2 regions of the Streptosporangium sp. NPDC049078 genome follow, and region 1 is predicted to be linked to the other one. Evidence: predicted binding sites of a transcription regulator. Region 1 holds the regulator's gene; the other holds the start of a gene.
The links. Region 1 encodes LexA, which represses DNA repair genes until DNA is damaged. Its sites were predicted from a motif close to TCGAACANNTGTTCGA; they were not measured.

Region 1 (10,769 bases):
CTCACCCAGGTCGGCGAACAGTTCGCTGCCCTGGAACAGCTCTGCCGTGCGAACGTGCACGCTCACGCTGACCAGGCCGTCACGGCCGCCGAAGGCCACGCGGAGGTCCTCCGCAGTCTCCTGCACATCGAACGACGCCCGGTGGTGCACACCGGGGAACAACCGGCCGCCGACCAGCACCGTGACCATCGATCCGCTGTCCCGGCGCGGGATGTACACCCCCGTCTCAGGACCTCGCGGCCCGTCCCACTCCACGGCGATGCGATGCGCGGCGTTCTCGCTGCGCAGCCCCAGACCATTCGGGAGCCACGTGGGTCGGACCCGCCCGAGGCGGATCAGGCAGATTCCGGCGACCGCCCATCCTCCGACCTGCTGAGGCCGCAGTGGCATCGGCAGCAAACGTGCGGCGATTTCTGGATCGACCCGGTAGTTCACCAGGATCCGTCGTTCGACCACACTCGCCATAGATAGCCGTCTCATGTCGTGTCGCCCTCCTCGACGACTACCGCCTGTCCGCTGGAGTGCAGGACACCTATTCGGAAAGCTGATCGCTCCTCCGGGCTCCCTGGCACCGGCTCGTACCGACAGGCGTGAAAGTGAAGCTGTCGGCGAAGTCGGAACCCTCTCCCCGGACGGCCAGAAGCATGGGCTCGCCGTACAATGCGGTCTGATCCGTACGCAAATGAAGGAACTCGTTCCAGAAATGGAAGCAGAGCAAAGAATCCTGAGGGTGCCCCGTCGCGTATACCAAGGTCTTGGGAAAGTATGGGCTCGTGCCACCGCAGTAGACAGACGGCGGCCCGAACATATCGAGGGTCTGTTCGAGGGTTCGATCGCGCTCACACCAAGCCTTCTTGGCACCGATCAGCTTGTCGTACCCGTCCCGCGACAGGATACGGTCCGGCCGGAGCCATCCGTGACGATGGGCGAACTCGGCATAGACGGACGCGGCCATGTCATAGGTTCCGGCACCCCAGAGAGACTCGAAGGCTCCCCGAACTCCCGTGGAGAGAAAAGCCCTCCGAGCACGAAGAGAATCTTGTTTCTCATTCCAGACTTGTTCACGATCGTCCGTGAACGCCATTGCGTCGAAGTAAATTCTTAGGGCGATCTCTCCACCGAACACGCCTGGCCGACAAAGAGCAAAATTGATATGAGTCAACAGGTATTCTCGCACCTGCTCGACCGTTCGCGCTTCTCTCCGACCGTCCACATCGGCCATCGCCTGCCCCTGCTTTCGTCGCTACGACCTTCTGAAAACGCCGAAAGGAGGGCCGGAATCAATTCCGGCCCTCCTTCCTGGCGAGCATTACGCAGGTTTGGCTTCCGTACCCAACGCTGCTTTTCTGCCCGGAATCAGCTGCAACCGCTGGTGGAGCCGCAGCCCTCGCAGACGTAGCAGCTGCCGGCGGGACGCATCTTGGTGCCGCAGGTCATACAGAGAGGCGCGTCGGCGGTGCGGCCCTGGTGGGATTCCAGGGAGCCGGTGCGGCGCGGGGTCTCCGCGGGTGCCGCCTCGGGGCGGGACTGCGGCTCCTCGATGGGAGCCGAGGTGGCGAGCTCGGCGATGACCTCGTCGCTGTGGATCGGGGCCGGGTCCTCACCGCGCTGCTGCGCGGCGCGCTCGGAGGCGGAGAAGATCCCGAGGGCGGCGCGGTCGTCGTAGGGCAGGTGGTCCAGGGCCAGACGGCGGAAGATGTAGTCCATCACCGAGGCGGCGATACGGACATCCGGGTCGTCGGTCATACCGGCCGGGTCGAAGCGCATGTTGACGAACTTGCCGACGTACGTCTCCAGCGGCACCCCGTACTGCAGGCCGATGGAGATGGCCACCGAGAACGCGTCCATGACGCCCGCGAGGGTCGATCCCTGCTTGGACATCTTCAGGAAGACCTCACCGAGGCCGTCGTCGGGATAGGACGAGGCGGTCATGTAGCCCTTGGCGCCTCCCACGGTGAAGCGGGTGGTGGTGCTGGGGCGCTGGTTGGGCATCCGGCGGCGGGTCGGGCGGCTGATCTCCACGACCTGGATCGCCGGCTCGGCGGGCTCCTCCTTCTCCTCGGTCTTCTTGCCCGAGGCCGAGAGGGGCTGGCCGACCTTGCAGTTGTCGCGGTAGACCGCCAGGGCCTTCAGACCGAGCTTCCAGCCCTCCATGTAGACCTGCTCGATGTCCTCGATCGTCGCGGACTCGGGAAGGTTGACCGTCTTGGAGATGGCTCCGGACAGGAACGGCTGGGCCGCGGCCATCATGCGCACGTGGCCCATGGGCGCGATCGCACGCTCGCCCATCGCGCAGTCGAACACCTCGTAGTGCTCGCGCCGCAGGCCGGGGGCGTCGACGACATGACCGTGCTCGGCGATGAACTCGACGATCGCCTCGACCTGCTCCTCCTGGTAGCCGAGCCGCCGCAGCGCGCGGGGAATCGTCTGGTTGACGATCTGCATGGAGCCGCCGCCGACGAGCTTCTTGAACTTGACCAGGGCGAGGTCGGGCTCGATGCCGGTGGTGTCGCAGTCCATCATCAGGCCGATGGTCCCGGTCGGAGCGAGGAGCGATGCCTGGGCGTTGCGGTAACCGTTCTTCTCACCGAGCCTGAGGCACTCGCTCCACTGGCTGGAGGCCTCGCGGTGGATGGCACCGTCGATCTCGTCGACCGTGCGCAGGGCCTCGTTCGCGTCGTTGTGCTTGCGCATGACCCGCTTGTGCGCGTCGGCGTTGCGGGCGTAGCCGTCGTAGGGGCCCACGACCGCGGCGAGTTCGGCGCTGCGGCGGTAGGAGACGCCGGTCATCAGCGAGGTGATGGCCCCGGCGACCGCCCGGCCGCCGTCGGAGTCGTAGGCGTGGCCGGTGGCCATGAGGAGTGCGCCGAGGTTGGCGTAGCCGATGCCCAGCTGGCGGTAGGCGCGGGTGGTCTGGTCGATCTTCTCGGTCGGGAAGTCGGCGAAGGTGATGGAGACGTCCATCGCGGTGATGACCAGCTCGGTGATCTTCACGAAGTTCGCGATGTCGAAGGTGTCGTCGTCCTTCAGGAACTTCAGCAGGTTGATGCTCGCCAGGTTGCACGAGGAGTTGTCCAGGTGCAGGTATTCCGAGCAGGGGTTGCTGGCGGTGATGCGACCCGTCTCCGGGCTGGTGTGCCAGTCGTTGATCGTGTCGTCGTACTGGACCCCGGGGTCGGCGCACTCCCAGGCGGCCTTGCCCATCTTGCGGAACAGCTCTCTGGCGTCGATCTTCTCGATGACCTCGCCGGTGAGGCGGGCACGCAGGCCGAACTCCTCACCGTTCTCCACCGCGCGCATGAACTCGTCGGAGACGCGCACCGAGTTGTTGGCGTTCTGGTACTGGACGGAGACGATGTCCTTGCCGCCCAGGTCCATGTCGAACCCGGCGTCACGGAGGGCGCGGATCTTGTCCTCCTCGCGCGCCTTGGTCTCGACGAACTCCTCGATGTCGGGGTGGTCGACGTCGAGGACGACCATCTTGGCGGCGCGGCGGGTGGCGCCCCCGGACTTGATGGTGCCCGCGGAGGCGTCCGCGCCGCGCATGAAGGAGACCGGGCCGCTGGCGGTGCCCCCGCTGGAGAGCAGTTCCTTGGAGGAACGGATCCTGGAGAGGTTGACGCCGGAGCCGGAACCCCCCTTGAAGATCACACCCTCTTCCTTGTACCAGTCGAGGATCGACTCCATCTGGTCGTCGACGGCCAGGATGAAGCACGCGCTGACCTGCTGCGGCGACGCGGTGCCGACGTTGAACCAGACGGGCGAGTTGAAGCTGAAGACCTGGTTGACCAGAGCGTGCTTGAGCTCGTGGTCGAAGATCTCGGCGTCCTCGTCGGTGGCGAAGTAACCGTGCTCGACCGCCGTACGCGTGTAGACGCCCACCACCCGGTCGATCAGCTGCTTGAGGCTCCACTCCCGCTGCGGGGTGCCGACCGCGCCGCGGAAGTACTTGGTGGTCACGATGTTGGCGGCGTTGACCGACCACGACCGGGGGAACTCGACACCGCGCTGCTCGAAGTTGATCGAGCCGTCGCGCCAGTTGGTCATGACGACGTCACGGCGCTCCCAGACCAGCTCGTCATAGGGATGCACGCCTGGCGTGGTGAAGATGCGCTTCATCTTCAGACCCTTACGTGGCCTCTTGCCTCCACGTGTCACCGCACCGGCGGTCTCCGTCATGACTTCCCCCTCCTGGGGCTCCGTGGAACCCTCGAATCGGACCACACCAACGCGCCGCATCACCCCCGGCGCCCGGGGTCTGTATCAGTCCTGCTTGGTGGAGCGCTCCGCCCGGAGCCGCTCGATCTCCGCCTCGAAGTCGGCCAGCGTCTCGAAACCGCGATAGACGGAGGCGAACCGTAGGTACGCCACCTCGTCCAGTTCGCGGAGCGGGCCCAGGATGGCCAGCCCGACCTCGTGGGCCGCGATCTCGGCGCATCCGGTGGCCCGTATGCTCTCCTCGACCCGCTGGCCCAGTTGCGCCAGGGAATCCTCACTGACGGACCGCCCCTGGCACGCCCGCCGGACCCCGGCGATCACCTTGTCCCTGAAAAACGGCTCCGTCACACCGCTGCGCTTGCTCACCATGAGCAGAACGGTCTCCTGCGTGGTGAACCTGCGCCCGCATTCCGAGCACGTGCGCCTGCGGCGGATCGCCCCGCCGTCCTCGGTGGCCCGGCTGTCGATGACTCGCGTGTCCAGATGGCGACAGAACGGACAATGCACGCGTGTCGCCTCCTTGACCTACCGAAGCGGCCGACCCACCTCACCTACCCACGACACGCACGGCCAGACGCCCGCGCACACATCTCGAAGAGTCGAGATGCGGTAATGGAAACACAAGCTGTGGTGAAGTGTTGCGATGCAGCCACTAGATGTTGTGGTCCAACCGTAGAAGTGCTCGACCATGAACGCAAGTTGAAACGACCTTGCGGCACGAAGTCGCTGATCAGCCCGCACATCCCGGCGTGTCGCCACCCATGCGAGACCCCTCTCGCCCCGGACGCCTCTCGTCTCACAGTCGCCCCAGGCGACCCGTCGGACGAGTCCCTCGCATCCCCTCTCACACCCCTCGCCCCACCCGCGCCGCCGACCCGCCTCACCCCGCCGGAACGAGGCCCGCCCGTCTCGCCGGCCGCCCCGCCGGAGGCCGGCCGGGCGCCGCAGCGGTCCCACGAGCCCCGGCCCGATCGCCGGAGCCCGGACCGGCCTCACCTCACGGAGACGAGGCCCTCCGGGAGATAGAGCCGGGTCCCCGGCCGGACCTCCGAGCCGGACAGCCCGTTGAGGTCCATGATGCGACGGACCGCCGAGCCGGTGTCCGCCTCCTTCGTCAACGCGTCCGCGATCTCCCACAGCGTGTCGTCCGCGTGCACCGTGATCCGCGGCAGCCCCTCAAGGCCCGCCCGCTCGTCCGCCGCGACCATGTCGATGCGTCCGCCGATCCAGAGCACCGCCAGGCTGAACAGTGCGAGCACCGCCACCACGACGATCCTTCCACGCCGGGTGAGTCGAAGAGGCCGCCGAACCGCTCCCTTCCGGCCGACACCCGGCCGACGGGTGCCCGCCGAGGATGCCGTCGCCGATCGCGGCGCCCTCCTCGGCCCGGCCCCGCGTCCGGCCCCCCGTTCCGGATCACGCCCGGACCACCGTCCCCGCTCACGGCCGGGGCTCCATCCCCGCCCACGCCCGAGCGACCGCCTCGCCTCGCGTCCGGGACTCCGCCCAGGCTCACGCCCGGACGCCCCGCCGGGCTTTCGCTCGGACTCACGCGAGGCCCGCCCCGGCTCCCGCCCACGCTTTCGCCCGGACTCCCGAGCGGATTCCCGTCTCATCTCGCGGCCGGACCTTCGCGCAGCCTCACGGCCGGATCCTCGCCCGGGCTCACGCTCGAAGACCCGCTCGGGCTCCCCCCCGGACCTTCGCCCCGGCTCACGGCCGAGGCGCGCCCTCGGCACAGGTCCCGACACCGGCACCGAGTCCCACACGGCCTCCCACCCCTGCTTCGCCTCGGACCTCCGCCCTGGCTCCGGCGCGGGACCGGGCTCCGGCTCCGGTCTCGGGGGCGGCACGAGCCGCAGGCGCGGCGCTCCCGGTGATCGCTGCGCCGCCCGGGACCTCGGCGCGATCCTGGATCGTGGTGTCGTCGCGGTCGGTTTCACGGTGGCCCCCCATCCCCTCGACCTGGCCGAACACATGTCGAAGAAAGATCGGTGAATCGAACACGATGTCGATCGAACTCCCGTACGATGTTGTACACCACGGCGTCGCCGATTTCGAGGACATTCGAACAATTGTTTGAGTATGATCTTCGGCCGAGGTATGGTCGCTGTGTGCGACGTCTTAAATACAGACCGGGAGGCGAGGAGTTCGTATGAGCCAGCACAACGAGAACGGTTCGGCCGCCAGCGACCTGGCGGTGCGAAGGCGTGACTCCCTTGGCCTCACCCCCAGGCAGCGGAAGATCCTTGAGGTGATCCGCGATTCCGTGCAGCAGCGCGGCTATCCGCCGTCCATGCGGGAGATCGGCGAAGCGGTGCAGCTCACCAGCACCTCCAGCGTGTCGCACCAGTTGACGGCTTTGCAGCGCAAGGGCTACCTGCGGCGTGATCCGCACCGCCCCCGCGCCTTGGAGGTCCGCCTTCCCGGCGAGCCCGTGCTGTGGGTTGACCCCGACTCCGGCGAGGACGAGACTCCGGTCAGCCGTCCGACCGCCGCCTATGTGCCCCTCGTCGGTCAGATCGCCGCCGGTGGCCCCATCCTCGCCGAGGAGAGCATCGAAGACGTCTTCGCCCTGCCCAGGCAGCTTGTCGGTGAGGGCACGCTCTTCCTCCTCCAGGTGACCGGCGACTCGATGATCGAGGCCGCCATCGCCAACGGTGACTGGGTGGTCGTGCGCCAGCAGCCGGTCGCCGACAACGGCGACGTGGTCGCCGCGATGATCGACGGCGAGGCCACGGTCAAGACCTTCAAGCGCAGAGACGGCCACGTCTGGCTGGTCCCGCACAACCCCAACTACGACCCGATCCCCGGCGACGAGGCCACCGTGCTCGGCAAGGTCGTCGCGGTCCTCCGCAAGCTCTGACGCGAGCGTCCCACGCAGGCTCCTCACCGCTCTCCACGGGCTCCGGCCCGTGGAGGCGTCGCCGTCTGAGAGCGTCACCCGGCACGCGGGTCCGGACCGAGCCACACCGTGGTTACGCGAGCTCGGCATCACGCGCCTCCGGCTTTCTGTGCGACACGCCATAGAACGACACGCCGGATGGGGCCCGACATCTGATGTCGGGCCCCATCCGGCGTTCTCAGGTGATGGGACATCCCCGGGAAGATCTCTCGCCGGCGGGCACGGAAACCCACCCGGCGAGGCCGAGATGGAGGCCCGCCGCTTGAAGCGGCACGGGTTCTCCCCCGAAGTGGTCACGGGGACACGCCGGCCGAGTTGACGCGCGACACCCGGGGTGCCCTCGCAAGGGCACCCCGAGTCCGTAGCGACCCCGCGAGACGTCCGCGGCCACGACGGTCACTCAGTCGTCCGCGGCCCGAGGGCACGCGGGACGACTACGGCACGATGTTGACCAGCTTGGGCGCGCGGACGATCACCTTGCGCGGCGTGCCGGACAGGAAGGGCTGAACCTTCTCCGACCGCAGGGCCAGCGACTCCAGGTCCGCCTCGGAGATCTCCGGGGAGACCTCCAGCCGGTCGCGCACCTTGCCCGCGACCTGGACGACGCAGGTGACCGACTCCTGGACCAGCAGCGCCGGGTCGGCCACCGGCCAGCCCGCGGTGGCGACCGAGGCGGCGTGTCCCAGCCGCTCCCAGCCCTCCTCCGCCGCGTACGGCGCGACCAGGGACAGCATGACCGCGAGGGTCTCGGCGGCCTCCCTGACCGCCGGGTCGGCGGCTCCGGGGCCGGAGTCGATGGCCTTGCGTGCCGCGCTCGTCAGCTCCATCATGCGGGCCACCGCGACGTTGAAGCGGTGCGACTCGACCAGCTTGGTGACCTCGTCGATGGTGTGGTGGACGACCTTGCGCAGGTTCAGGTCTCCCGCGGTGACGTCGACGCCGGGCGCGGAGGCCGCGCCGGCCTCCGCCATCACGCGGAACGCGCGGGCGAGGAACTTCTGCGAGGCCGCCGGGGAGACGTCGGACCAGTCGATGTCGTCCTCGGGCGGTCCGGCGAAGACGACGGTCAGCCTGACCGCGTCGACACCGTAGGCGTCGATCTGCTGGCCCAGGTCGACGCCGTTGCCCAGCGACTTGGACATCGCCTTGCCCTGGTTGATGACCTGCCCCTGGTTCAGCAGACGGGTGAAGGGCTCGACGAAGTCGACCATTCCCATGTCGTGCAGGACCTTGGTGAAGAACCTGGCGTACAGCAGGTGCAGCACGGCGTGCTCGACGCCGCCGATGTACTGGTCGATCGGACCCCACCTGCGCACGCGCTCGACGTCGAACGGCCCCTCGTCGTAGGCCGGGTCGACGTAGCGCAGGAAGTACCACGAGGAGTCGACGAAGGTGTCCATCGTGTCGGTGTCGCGCTTCGCCGGGCCGCCGCACTTGGGGCAGGAGACGTTGACCCAGTCTTCGGCCGAGGCGAGCGGGGAGATGCCCTTGGGCGCCAGGGCCTCGCCACGCATGTCGGGCAGGGTGACGGGCAGCTGGTCGTCGGGGACGGGGACCTCGCCGCAGTCGGCGCAGTGGATGATCGGGATCGGGCAGCCCCAGAAGCGCTGGCGGGACAGCAGCCAGTCGCGCAGCCGGAAGTTGACCGTGAAGTGACCGGTGCCCCGCTCGCTCAGCACCTCGATGATCTTCCGGATCGCCTCGGCCTTGGCCAGGCCGTCCAGCGGGCCGGAGTTGACCATCGCGCCGTCACCGGTGGTGGCGACACCGGTCTCGCCGGGATCGGCCAGACCGGTGTGCACGACCACCCGTACCGGCAGGTCGAAGGTACGGGCGAAGTCCAGGTCGCGCTGGTCGTGGGCGGGCACGGCCATGATGGCGCCGTGGCCGTAGTCGGACAGCACGTAGTCGGCCGCCCAGACCGGCATGCGCTCACCGTTGACCGGGTTGATCGCGTACCGGCCCAGGAAGACGCCGGTCTTCTCCTTCTCGGTGGACAGCCGGTCGATGTCGGACAGCTTGGACACCTCGACCCGGTATGCCTCGAACGCCTCACGCCGGTCGTCGGTGACGATCTCCTCGGCCAGCGGCGCGTCCGGGGCGACCACGAAGAAGGTGGCGCCGTACAGGGTGTCGGGACGGGTGGTGTAGACGGTGACCGGCTCGTCCCGGCCCTCGATCACGAAGTCGACGTCGGCACCCTCGGAGCGGCCGATCCAGTTGCGCTGCATCGTCAGCACGCGCTCGGACCAGCCGCCTTCCAGCAGGGACATGTCGTCCAGCAGCCGGTCGGCGTAATCAGTGATCTTGAAATACCACTGGGTCAGCTCGCGACGGACGATCTCGGCGCCACAGCGCTCGCACCTGCCGTCCTTGACCTGCTCGTTGGCGAGCACGGTCTGGTCGTTCGGGCACCAGTTGACCAGGCCACCCTTGCGGTAGGCCAGGCCACGCTCGAAGAAGCGGTTGAAGAGCCACTGGGTCCATTTGTAGTACGAGGTGTCGCTGGTGTGCAGACGGCGGGACCAGTCGAAGGAGATCGCGTAGCGCCGGTAGGAGTTGGCCTGGGTCTCGATGTTGGCGTAGGTCCACTCCGCCGGGTGCGCGTTGTGCTTGATCGCGGCGTTCTCGGCGGGCAGGCCGAAGGAATCCCAGCCGACGGGGTGCAGCACGTTGTAGCCGCGCTGGACCCAGTAGCGGGAGATGACGTCGCCCAGGGCGAACACCTCGGCGTGCCCCATGTGCAGGTCGCCCGAGGGATAGGAGAACATGTCGAGCATGTAGCGCCGCTCGCGCGGGTCGGCGGGGTCGTCGGAGGCCCGGAAGGGATCCAGTTCCTCCCACCTGCGCTGCCACTTGACCTGCAGGACCTGCGGGTCATAGTGCTGCTCGTCGCTCTGCATGTCGGCTCGCTCGCTCACGTCGATCTTCCTCGGGGTATGCCTGCGTGGATGGTCCGACCCGTCCGGCCCAATGCAAAAACCCCCCGCTCACGCGGAGGGCAGCCGCATCGGCAGGGCGCTCAGGGACGGGAAGGCCGATGCGGCCCGATAAGCAGGGTCGCGGCACGCATAGGGCAAGACTATCGCAGCCCGCAAGGCGTATTCGTGGCCGGCGAGAACAGGACCGATCACGGCAAACAGGAGACAGGATCCGGCCAGGTCAGCAGAATGGAGGCTCCCGTTCTCCCGGGGGCAACGAGACCCGATGGCTATACGCCTGTTGTGACCTCGTATGTCTCTCGCGTTTACTCTTCTAACCGTGGCACATTCAGCAGAGTCGGGGCAGGGCCCGGATCCGATGGAGGTCGGCCTGCCCATGCAGGATCCGCCGACCGACCCCACCGGACTCCAGTTCAGGGGGGCGTTCTCCAGTTTCCCTGCGAGCCCCCCCGTCTCACGTGAGACCATGCCCAATACGCCTAATTCGGGCACCCGCGCGGGAGGTAAGGAAAGCATGGCCTCGGAGCAGTCCAGCCAGTCCCACCTGCCTTCGGCATGGCCGGAGGCTGCCGAGCCGTCGCCCTCGTGGTCGAACGATTCGCTTGGCACCGGACCCCGGCTGCCCCTCCCGCAGGACGAGCGGCAGAGCGGCAACGGCCCCTCCTGGCAGACCTCACCCGGCGAAGGACAGCGCGCCTCCACAT
Region 2 (10,769 bases), on a different contig from region 1:
GGGCGTCGACCTGCGCCTGGGCACCATGGTCGCCTCCGTCGACCACGGAGGGCTCACCCTGGCGGACGGCTCCGCGCTGGAGGCCGACGTGGTCGTCACCGGCGTGGGCGTGCGGCCCGCGACCGAGTGGCTGGCCGGATCCGGCATCAGGCTCGACAACGGCGTGGTCACCGACGAGCACCTGCGCACCTCGCTGCCCGACGTGGTCGCGGTGGGTGACTGCGCCGCCTGGTGGTCGCGCCGCTACGGCATCCGCCTGCGCGTCGAGCACTGGGACACCGCCCTGGGCGCCCCGGACGTCGCGGTGGCCACACTCCTCGGCGACGCCGCGGTCTACGACCCGGTCCCCTATTTCTGGTCCGAGCAGTTCGGCCACATGGTCCAGTACGCCGGCCACCACGACGGTGCCCGGCTCGTCCTGCGCGGCGACCCTGCGGCCGAGGGAAAGCCCAGGTGGGCGATCTGCTGGGTGACCGAGGACGACCGGCTCACCGCGGTGCTCTCGGTCAACCGCCCCCGCGATCTGGTCCAGGGGCGCCGCCTCATCGAGGGCGGCCAGCGCCTCGACGTCGATCGCCTCACCGACCCTGCGATAGCGTTGCGCGATTGTACGGTGGCGTAACCTCGCCGCCGGGTGTTTGGCGAAGGGCTCGATGTGGTAGTGGTGGATTCGTGACGCTTTCTGTTGCGCAGATCGACCGGGAAACCGACCAGCTGGTGGGCGAGTGGCTCACCCTGACCGAGGTGGCCAGAAGGCTCAACCTGAGCGCCGGTCGCGCCAAGCAACTTCTCAAGGACCGTAAGCTCATCGGAGTGCGCAGGGGCGGTGGAGAGCCACAGGTCCCCGCCGTGTTCCTCGTCGACGGAGAAGTGATCAAGGGCCTTCCCGGGACCCTCACGGTGCTCCTGGACGCCGGATACGACGACGTCGAATCCCTTCGCTGGCTTTTCACCCCCGACGACACGCTGCCGGGCTCACCGGTGGACGCGATCGTGGCGGGCCGCCACACCGAGGTGAAGAGACGTGCCCAAGCCCTCGGTTTCTGACGCCCGCCTGTATCTCTGCACGGACGGGCGCCGAGACCGGGGAGACCTCGCGGACTTCCTCGACGCCGCCCTCGCGGGCGGGGTCGACATCGTGCAGCTGCGCGAGAAGGGCCTTGAGGCGCGCGAGGAGCTCGACCTCCTCGCCGTCTTCCGCGAGGCCTGCGACCGGCACGGCGCCCTCCTGGCGGTGAACGACAGGGCCGACATCGCGTACGCGATCCGTCCCGACGTGCTCCACCTCGGCCAGGATGATCTGCCGGTGCGGGTCGCGCGCGACATGCTCGGCGACGACATCCTCATCGGGCGTTCCACTCACGCCCCCGAGGAGGCGTCCGCCGCGGCCGTCGAGCCCGGAGTCGACTACTTCTGCTGCGGCCCGATCTGGCCGACCCCTACCAAACCGGGAAGGTCCGCCCCGGGCCCCGGCCTGCTCAGGCACGCCGCGGCCCTGGAGACCGACCGGCCGTGGTTCGGCATCGGCGGCATCGACCTCGCCAACCTGGAGGAGGTCATGTCGTACGGCGTGCGCAGGGTCGTGGTCGTCCGGGCGATCACCGAGGCCGACGACCCCAAGGCGGCGGCGGCGGAGTTCAGGCGGAGGCTGGACGCCCCCGCCTGAGGTTTCCGCCGCCCCGGTGGTTCGCCGCTCGGCGGGCCCGTGCCCACGGGCGGGCGGATCGCCTTGATCGTCGGCCCGGTCCTGTTCGCCGCCCGTCGGGAGCCGGCTCTGCCGGGCGCCGCTCCGTCGTGGGCGACCACGCCGCGGGCCGTCCCGTCGTGAGCCGTTCCGCCATGTGCCGCTCCGTCATGTGCCGGGTACGGTCAGGTCCGCCGGGAGGTGGCGGCCACCGCGAGGTCGGCCAGGGCCGCGCGGGCCTCGGGGAGGATCGGTGCGCCCTCCAGCGAACCGAGGGCGTTCTCCAGATACCCCTTGATCAGGTCCTCGCACGCCACGAGAGCCCCCGTCTCCTCGATGATCTGGCGCAGCCGGTCGATCCCCGTCTCGTCCAGGCCCGGGTCGCCGAGCGTGGTGCGCACCACCTGGGCCTGGGACTCCGAGGCCACGGCGAGCGTGCGGGCGATGAGCATCGTCCGCTTGCCCTCGCGAAGATCGTCGCCGGCCGGTTTGCCGGTCTCGTCCGGGTCGCCGAACACGCCGAGGATGTCGTCGCGCAGCTGGAAGGCGATGCCCACCGACTGCCCGTACTCCTCGCAGAGCCGGTCGATCCAGGGCTCCCTGCCCCGGGCCGCCAGCACCAGGCCGAGCCTGAGCGGCTGCTCCACGGAATACTTGCCGCTCTTGAAGAGGGCGACCCGCAGCGCGCTTTCGAAGGTGCCCTCGCCGTGCGCCTGCTCCAGCAGGTCGAAGTACTGACCGCACATCAGCTCGGTGCGCATGTCGTCGTGGACCTTCTGCGCCGCCGCGAGGGAGGCGGCCGGCAGGCCGCTGTTGCGCCACATCTCACCGGACCAGATGAGCATCAGGTTGCCCAGCAGGATGGCGGCCCCCTCGCCGAACTGCTCGGCCGAACCGTGCCAGCGGGCCTTCCTGTGCAGGTCCTCGAACCTGCGGTGCGCCGAGGGCATGCCCCGGCGCAGATCGCTGGCGTCCATCACGTCGTCGTGCACCAGAGCGCTGGCCTGGAGCAGCTCGAGCGAGGCCGCGGCGGAGAAGATGGCGGGCTCCTCGCCCCCGCCCGCACCGTGCCAGCCCCAGTAGCAGAAGGCGGGGCGCAGCCGCTTGCCGCCCGCGAGGAAATCCTCGGCCGCCGAGATGAGCGGCGCCAGCTCCGGAGCGCTGACCTGTGGGCGCTGTTGTTCGACGAATCGCCGAAGAGAACGATCCACCTCGGACCGGATCATGTCCAACGCGGCTGCAGAAGTGATCATCGAATACCTCCAGTGTGGAGACCCTGGGCTTCAGCTCTGGGGGGAAAACGCGGTACGGCGCCGTGCATCCCGGCGTCGTGACCGGCGGTGATGACACCCCGACCACCGTACGCATGATGGACAAGATCCTCTCCGCCGGTCCGGCGGAGAGGTGGAACGCCTGTGGAGCCGGTGTGGGGCACGACACCTCCGGGTTCCTTGCGACTGAGCATGAGGCAGGGAACCCAATCTATGAAAATTGGAATCCCCCGGCTTTGACGGCGTGAGGAGGTCAGGTAATGAGATTAACGGTCCAAGGGGACATTTCGATCTAGAGGGGTGGTGGTTTACGTGCTAATTGTGACAAGTTCGCGCCACGCCCGGCGAAGATGATCTGGTCGGGCGGCCGAGCGGCCGGGCAAGTATCCTTGACCCCATGGCTCTGGGTCGCGCGTCTGTCCTTCCTGATCGTGTCGCCACCGTCCGCGAACTCCTCGCTGCCGGTGCCCGCTCGTTCTCCTTCGAGTTCTCCCCCCCGAAGACCGACGAGGGGGAGCGTCAGCTCTGGCGCGCCGTCCGTGAGCTGGAGTCGCTGCACCCCACCTTCGTGTCCGTCACCTACGGCGCCGGCGGCAGCACCCGAGACCGCACGGTCGACATCGTCGAGCGGATCGCCCACGAGACCACGCTCACCCCGGTCGCCCACTTCACCGCCGTCAACCACTCCGTCCGCGAGCTGCGCCATCTGATCGGCCGCTTCGCGGGAGCGGGCGTGCGCAACATCCTTGCCGTGCGGGGCGACCCGCCCGGCGACGTGACGGGCGAGTGGGTGCGCCACCCCGAGGGCGTCCTGTACGCCGAGGAGCTGGTCCGGCTCATCCGGCAGTCCGGCGACTTCTGCGTGGGCGTGGCCGCCTTCCCGTACAAGCACCCCCGGTCGGCCTCGATCGAGTCCGACACCGACTACTTCGTGCGCAAGTGCCGTGCGGGCGCCGACTACGCGATCACCCAGATGTTCTTTCGTGCCGAGGACTACCTGCGGTTGCGTGACCGGGTGGCCGCAGCCGGCTGTGACACGCCGATCATCCCCGGCATCATGCCCGTCACGCAGATGAGCACCATCGCCAGGTCCGAGCAGCTCTCCGGCGCGCCGTTCCCGCCGGAGGTGGCCGAGAGGTTCGCGGCCGTCGCCGACGACCCGGCCGCGGTGCGCAGCCTCGGCATCGAACACGCCGCCGAGCTCTGCCAGACCCTGCTCGACGAGGGCGCGCCGGGCATCCACTTCATCACCTTCAACCGCTCGAGCGCGACCCGGGAGGTCTTCCAGGCGCTCGACCACACGCCGGAGATCGCCCCGCTGCCGACCTGAGACCGCGGATCCTTCGGGACGGCTCAGCCGCCCAGCGGCAGGGGAGTCCCGAGGATCGCGTAGCGCTCGTGCCCACCGGGGAAGACGAACTGCGTGAGCAGGTCCACGAAGCCGATACTGCGATAGAGGTGGCGTGCCGCGGTGGGCCGGTCGCGGGTCGACAGCACGGCGGTGCGCTCCAGGCGGCCCGCGCACATCCCCGTGATCATCGCCCGGCCGATGCCCTTGCCCTGGTAGTCGGGGTGGACGTGGATCTCGGCGAGCTCCAGCGCGTCGCCCAGCCAGTCGTGGGCGCCGCCCTCTCCGTACTCGTCCGCGAGGGCTCGCCTGACCACGTCGTGCCACCACTGCCCGGGAACCCCGTGGAAGCCGTAGGCGATGCCCACAGGAGTGCCGTCGGGGAGCTCGGCGAACAGGCAGGTGAAGGCGGGATGGGTGGCGTGGTTTCCCATGATGAGCCTGCGGCCGGCGATCTGGTCGGCCGGAGGGTTCATCGCCTCGGTGTAGACGCCGAGGACCGCGTCCAGCCGGAGCGTGAACTCGTCGGGGCCGATCCGTCGCAGTCCGATCACGCGTCGCACCCTAGCAGGGTGGCCGTGGCACGGGTCACCGTGTGGCGAGGGAGGGGCATCCGGCGCTCACCAGGGAGTTTCCCGGCCTTTCCCACCCGCCTGCCGACCCGGTCACGAAGGGCCTGACCGGCTTCTCGCGACCGCGCCCGGGAGCCGTGCGGCTCCCGGGCGCGGTCGCGAGCGTCGTGCGCACGAAGCGCCGGCGTGCTCGCCCGCGGCCCGTTCGGTGTGGGACCGGTCGTGTCGCGCGTACGAGCTCGCCGGGTCGTGGGCGCGCAGGCCCGGCGGTGGGCACGGAGCCCGTGGGCACCGAGTTCGAAAGCCGCGCGAAGCCGTTATTCGACCTCGACGGGCACCCCGCCGGTGATGCGGACGAGCTCGTCGAAGGAGGTCGGGAAGACGGTGTGCGGGTGGCCGGCCGCGGCCCAGACGACCTCGTGCTTGGCCAGCCAGGTGTCGACCAGGGTTCTGACCGGGGCGGGGTGGCCGATCGGGGCGACGCCGCCGATGACCTGGCCGGTGGCCGCCCGCACGAAGGCGGGGGCGGCGCGCTTCACCTTCGCCGCTCCGGCCGTCCTGGCGATCAGGTCGGTGTCGACGCGGTGGGCGCCGCTGGTCAGCACCAGGAGCGGCTCACCGTCGGCGTCGAATATCAGGCTGTTGGCGATGGCGCCGACCTCGCAGCCCAGCTGCGCGGCCGCGGTGGCGGCGGTGGGGGTGGCCTCCGCGAAGATGACGATCTCGCCGGGGACGCCGTGCTCGCGCAGGACGGCGGCGACCTTCTCGATGTTCGGATGCAACTTTTCTGGCACGCGGCCACTCTAAACAGATTGACCGTTGATTGCCGTTTCATGACCGGCCGTCTGCACAGGGAAACCGTGCGCTATGGTCCCTTGACCCGATCCATAGTGATATGAGGAGTTGATCGAAAGTGGGGGTTGGACTGCGGCCGGGAGTGGCCGCGCTGATGACGGCGGGGGCCGTGCTCCTCTCTTCCGTGTCTTTCGTGGGCGTCGCCCTTCCCGCCGGCGCCGCGGCGGCGGGGACGTCGGGTTCCCCGGCCGTCACGGCGGGGGTGACGGGCGTGTCCTCGTTCGTCGCGCCCGGCAAAACGCTCAAACTCGGTGCGAAGGGCGCCGCGGTGAAGGTGCTCCAGACCCGGCTGGCCGAGCTCGGCTACGCCCCGGGCAGGATCGACGGCCGCTACGGCGGGGCGACCCTGACGGCGATCTGGGCCTTCCAGAAGGTGAACGGCATCTCGCCGACCAGTACCGTGGCACGCAGGACCTGGGACGCTCTGGAGGCTCCCCTGGCGCCGAAGGTGCTCGTCCCCAACGGCAAGCCGACCCGGGTGGAGGTCAACCTCGCCAAGCAGGTGATGGTCCTCTACGTGAACGGCACGGTGAAGCTGATCAGCCACACCTCCTCCGGCAGCGGGATCGCCTACTGCGAGACGGCCACCTGGGAGGGCAGGACCCAGCGGTTCTGCGGCGACGCGCGCACGCCGACCGGCGACTACAAGACCACCTGGCGCAGGGACGGCTGGCACAAGTCCTACCTGGGCCAGCTCTACAACCCGATCTTCTTCAACGGGGGCATCGCCTTCCACGGCGCGCTGTCGGTGCCGCTGGCGCCCGCCTCCCACGGTTGTGTACGACTGCCGATGCACGTGGCGGAGGTCCTTCCCGGGCTGCTCGGTACGGGGGTGCCGGTGCACGTCCGAGGCAGGTTCGTCCGGTAGGGACGAGCCGGCGGAACGCGATCCGCCGGTCGTGCCCGCGCCGGTCGAGAGCAGGGGCCCCGGGAGACGGTGATCTCCCGGGGCCCTTTTCGCGTGCTCCAGGGACCCGAAGATCGAACCTTTGTTCGTCGTTTTACTTGACAGTATTAGTGATCGAATTTATGTTCGATGTGATGACACGGGGCTCGCGGCTCGTGTTCCAAGAGCGGCCGATCGGGTCCATGTCGTCGGCGGAGACGATCGGACCAGGTCAGGGCGGACGGGGAGAGGGGAAGCTCCTCGTCCGGCCGTCCGGCGGATTTGTCGGTGGGGTCTGCGAATGTGATACCACCGGCGAAAACGCCGGAGCCGCTTGCGACCAAGGAGGCTGAAGCGCTATGACCCCTCGGCTCGGCGATTCCGGTGGGCCCCGGCTGTCCCCCACGGTGCGGGCACACCTCTCAGACGCGCGCGACTGCCTCGAAGAGGCCGCCGCCGCCCGGACCTCCGCCGCGCGTTACGTCGCGGCCCACCTCGCCGCGCTCAGGGCGGCAGCCGCCGTCCTGGCGGCCCGTCCCCGTCCGATGCAGGGGCGCAGGCGCAGGCTGCGCAGCGCCTGGGAGCTGCTGCCCGAGGCCGAGCCCCGCCTGGCCGAGTGGGCACCCTACTTCGAGACGAGCGCGGCCAAGCGAGCCGCCGCCGAGGCGGGCCTGACCCGCACGGTGTCCTCGCGAGACGCCGAGGAGCTCATCTCCGAGGCTGAGCGGTTCGTCAGCACCGTGGAGAAGCTGCTCGGTGTCCCGAGCCAGCCCATGCTCCCGGGCCGGATCCCGCTAGCCGGTTAGAGCGGGAGCGGCCCTCCACCCGGGAGCGGCCGCCCGAGCTCATCGGCGGCGTCCCCGTACGTCTCGCCTCCGCCGGTCCCGCTGGCGGGCGCAGGGCGTACGGGGACGTTCTCGTGCCGTCGTCCCCTCGCGCCTCGTCGTTCTCCCAGGCTTTTCTCGCGCCGGTGTTCTCTCACGCCGCCGTGAAGCCGCTGCCGGTGTTCTCTCACGCCGCCGTGAAGCCGCTGCCGGTGTTCTCTCACGCCGCCGTGAAGCCGGTTTCGCGCCGCCGTTCCCGCTCGGGGCCCTGTCGGCGCTCTTCCTCACGCCGCCGTGGAGTTCTGGCGGGCGGCGCGCTGGCGCAGCAGGAGCATCGCGGCGTCGTCGCTCAGCGGCCTGCCCACGTGGCCGAGCAGGTCGGCGCGCAGGGCGTCCAGCGAGCCCTGGGGATCGTCGCCCTCCAGCAGGTGCGCCCGCTCCAGCAGCGGATAGAACTCGCCCGCGTCGTCGCGTGCCTCGATGACCCCGTCGGTGTAGAAGAGGACCTGGTCGCCGGGCTCGAAGGGGATGTGGTGCGGCCGCGGCTCGACGGCCTTGAGGGCGCTCATGCCCAGCGGGAGCGCCTCGTCCGGGGGGTCGGCGAACCAGACCCCGCCGTCGGCGTCGAGCACCAGGGGCGCCGGGTGGCCGCAGTTGATGACGGTGATGGTGGAATCGCCGCTGATCTCGGCCAGCACGGCGGTCACGAACTGCTCGCCGGACAGCTCGCGGGTCAGGGCGTTCTCCAGGCGGCCCACGACGCCCTGGAGCGTCCTCTCGTCGTGGGCCGCCTCACGGAAGGCCCCGAGCGCGACCGCGGCCGTCTCCACGGCCTCCAGGCCCTTGCCCTGGACGTCTCCCACGATGATCCGCACCCCGTGCGGGGTGGTGACGACCTCGTACAGGTCGCCGCCGATCCTGGCCTCCGCCGTGGCGGAGGTGTACGAGACGGCCACGCCGATGCCGGGTCCCGCGCGGCGGGGCACCGGGCGCAGCAACACCCGCTGGGCGGCCTCGGCCACCGAGCGCACGTCGGCGAGCTGGCGTTCGTGGCGCTGCCGTCCGGCGCTGGCCAGCACACTGGCCACGGTGACGCCGAGGATGGCGATGAGGGTGATGTTGATGCGGGACGAGAGGATGTCGTTGTAGAGGCCGAGCGCGAAGCACAGCGCCAGGGCGACGACGCCGACCACCGTGGTGCGGGTCAGGTCGCAGGCCACGCTGGCGAAGGCCGGGCCGAGGGCGAGCAGCGGCAGGAGGCCGGACGTGGGTCCGGTGCCGAAGTCGATCGCGGCCACCACGGCCATCACGACGAACGGCAGAAGCTTCAGGGTGCTCTGGGTGCGGTTGGTGCCGATCGAGCTCAGCAGCCGCGGGAAGGCACGCCTCCTGGTCGATCGCGGCTGCGCCGGGGCGGTGCGGAGACGGGTCTCGGAGGTCGATCGAGAGTGATCGATCCGATCATCCTCCCTGGCCATGTCCACCACACCTCGCTAAATGCGTGTCTGCCTTTTCCTACCACAATGGCTGTAGCCCGGGGCGGAACTAAGGACAGGTTCTGCTGAGAACGAGGAGCTCTGCGGGGTGGGTACGCCGGTTGCGGCGCACCCACGACCGGTCAGGGGTCGTCAGAAGGCTTCGACGGCTCGGCGGGCCTCCGGGTCCAGGACACCCCAGCCGATGAGCTCCTCGGTGAGCTCACTGGGGGACTTGTCATAGATCACGGCGAGGGAGCGGAGGTCCTCCTGGCGGATGGACAGCACCTTGCCGTTGTAGTCGCCACGCTGGCTCTGGATGGTGGCCGCGTAACGGGCGAGCGCGCCCGCCTTCTCCTTGGGGAGCTGGGCGAGACGCTCAAGGTCGATCACAAGCTTCGGTGTCGGGCCAAGAGGGCTCGGAGCCGAACCCCCCGGCAGCAACTCCGAGACCGGCACCCCGTAGAAATCAGCCAGTTCGGCAAGCTTCTGCACGGTGACGGCACGGTCGCCACGCTCGTAGGAGCCCACGACGACCGCCTTCCAGCGTCCCCGGGACTTCTCTTCGACTCCGTGCAGGGACAGGCCCTGCTGGGTGCGAATGGCACGGAGTCTTGCACCCAGTGACTTGGCGTACTCAGACGGCATGGTGTGGCCCCCCGGCTCTGTTATGTAGTGCTCTCAACTTGATTGTGCTACCTCGCAACTTATGCCCCGTTCACCGGGTTGGTGCCTGAGGCTGGCACCTTCGGTGACCGGTGCGTCAGGGTTCACCCGATAACGCCACGAGGTGTGGTTACGGACAGTGACGGTAAAGCTGTGGGCGCCTAAGGTCAAGCTGATTGGAAAAAAGATGTCGAATCCGATCCGGTGGGGTCCGCGTCAAACGCCGCACTTGTCCTACCCGACATGACGGAAACTCCGATTTTTTCGGTACTTTCGCTTGATTCCCGCATCTTATGGATGGCTTGCGGCAGCGGCGTCGCGGGGGGTGGCGACGGGCGTATGATCTTGAACGACGCTCCCTCCGGGGAATACCCGGTGCGACGGTCCCGTCCGCCGGAGACGGCGGCCCGCGGCGTGCCCGCGTGCCGATCGCGGGCCCGCGAGCGCCGTCCCCGGCTTCCCGCGCGGGAGGGTCAGATGCCCTCGCGTTCGAGCGGGCAGCTCATGCAGCGCGGGCCGCCCCGGCCCCGGCCGAGCTCGCTGCCCCGGATCGTGATGACCTCGATCCCGTTCTCGCGCAGGTGGTTGTTGGTGGTGGTGTTGCGCTCGTAGGCCACCACCACGCCGGGACGCAGGGCGAGCACGTTGCAGCCGTCGTCCCACTGCTCCCGCTCGGAGGAGTACACGTCCTGCGTCGCGCTGAGGACCTTGATGTCGTCCAGCCCGATCGCCCGGGCGATGGCCCGGTGCATGTCCTCGGGGGGATGGTCGGTGATCTTGAGTTCCTTCTCGTTGTCGCCGGGTTCGACCGTGTAGGAGGGCAGCATGCCCAGTCCCGCGAACTTGGTGAAGACGCCGACGTCCACGTTGGTCATGACCGTGTCCAGGTGCATGAAGGCCCGTGCCTTCGGCATGTCCAGCGCGACGATTCTCGTCGCGGCACCTCGCCTGAACAGGCTTCGCGCGAGCATCTCGACCGCCTGGGGCTGCGTACGCTCGCTGATGCCCACCAGCACCGCGCCCCGGCCGATGACGAGCACGTCGCCGCCCTCGATGGTGGCGGGAGCCGCGGGGGTACCCGGCATCCAGACGTTGTAGCCGCCCTCCTCCGGACGGTCGTAGCCGGACGCGAAGGCCGGGTGGTAGCGGTAGATCGCCTCCATGTTGAGGGTCTCGCGGCGGCGTGCC

Region 2: a site for LexA is predicted at 6,712-6,727, ahead of AB0B90_RS11475 (SAV_6107 family HEPN domain-containing protein). Genes of this name have one in related genera too.

Annotation. Positions count from the first base shown of each region.
Region 1 is NZ_JBEZEL010000014.1:215,760-226,528, forward strand. Features, by position in the region: gene AB0B90_RS24920 (DUF2071 domain-containing protein) at 1-465, opposite strand, end outside; gene AB0B90_RS24925 (hypothetical protein) at 533-1,222, opposite strand; gene AB0B90_RS24930 (vitamin B12-dependent ribonucleotide reductase) at 1,357-4,179, opposite strand; gene nrdR (transcriptional regulator NrdR) at 4,264-4,725, opposite strand; gene AB0B90_RS24940 (LysM peptidoglycan-binding domain-containing protein) at 5,211-5,483, opposite strand; gene lexA (transcriptional repressor LexA) at 6,374-7,084, shown strand; gene leuS (leucine--tRNA ligase) at 7,558-10,026, opposite strand; gene AB0B90_RS24955 (hypothetical protein) at 10,385-10,769, shown strand, end outside.
Region 2 is NZ_JBEZEL010000006.1:48,226-58,994, forward strand. Features, by position in the region: gene AB0B90_RS11435 (FAD-dependent oxidoreductase) at 1-622, shown strand, start outside; gene AB0B90_RS11440 (Rv2175c family DNA-binding protein) at 673-1,047, shown strand; gene thiE (thiamine phosphate synthase) at 1,025-1,666, shown strand; gene AB0B90_RS11450 (polyprenyl synthetase family protein) at 1,870-2,937, opposite strand; gene metF (methylenetetrahydrofolate reductase [NAD(P)H]) at 3,353-4,285, shown strand; gene AB0B90_RS11460 (GNAT family N-acetyltransferase) at 4,309-4,857, opposite strand; gene AB0B90_RS11465 (YbaK/EbsC family protein) at 5,193-5,669, opposite strand; gene AB0B90_RS11470 (L,D-transpeptidase family protein) at 5,789-6,598, shown strand; gene AB0B90_RS11475 (SAV_6107 family HEPN domain-containing protein) at 6,976-7,422, shown strand; gene AB0B90_RS11480 (PP2C family protein-serine/threonine phosphatase) at 7,725-8,918, opposite strand; gene AB0B90_RS11485 (transcriptional regulator) at 9,069-9,563, opposite strand; gene AB0B90_RS11490 (arginine deiminase) at 10,055-10,769, opposite strand, start outside.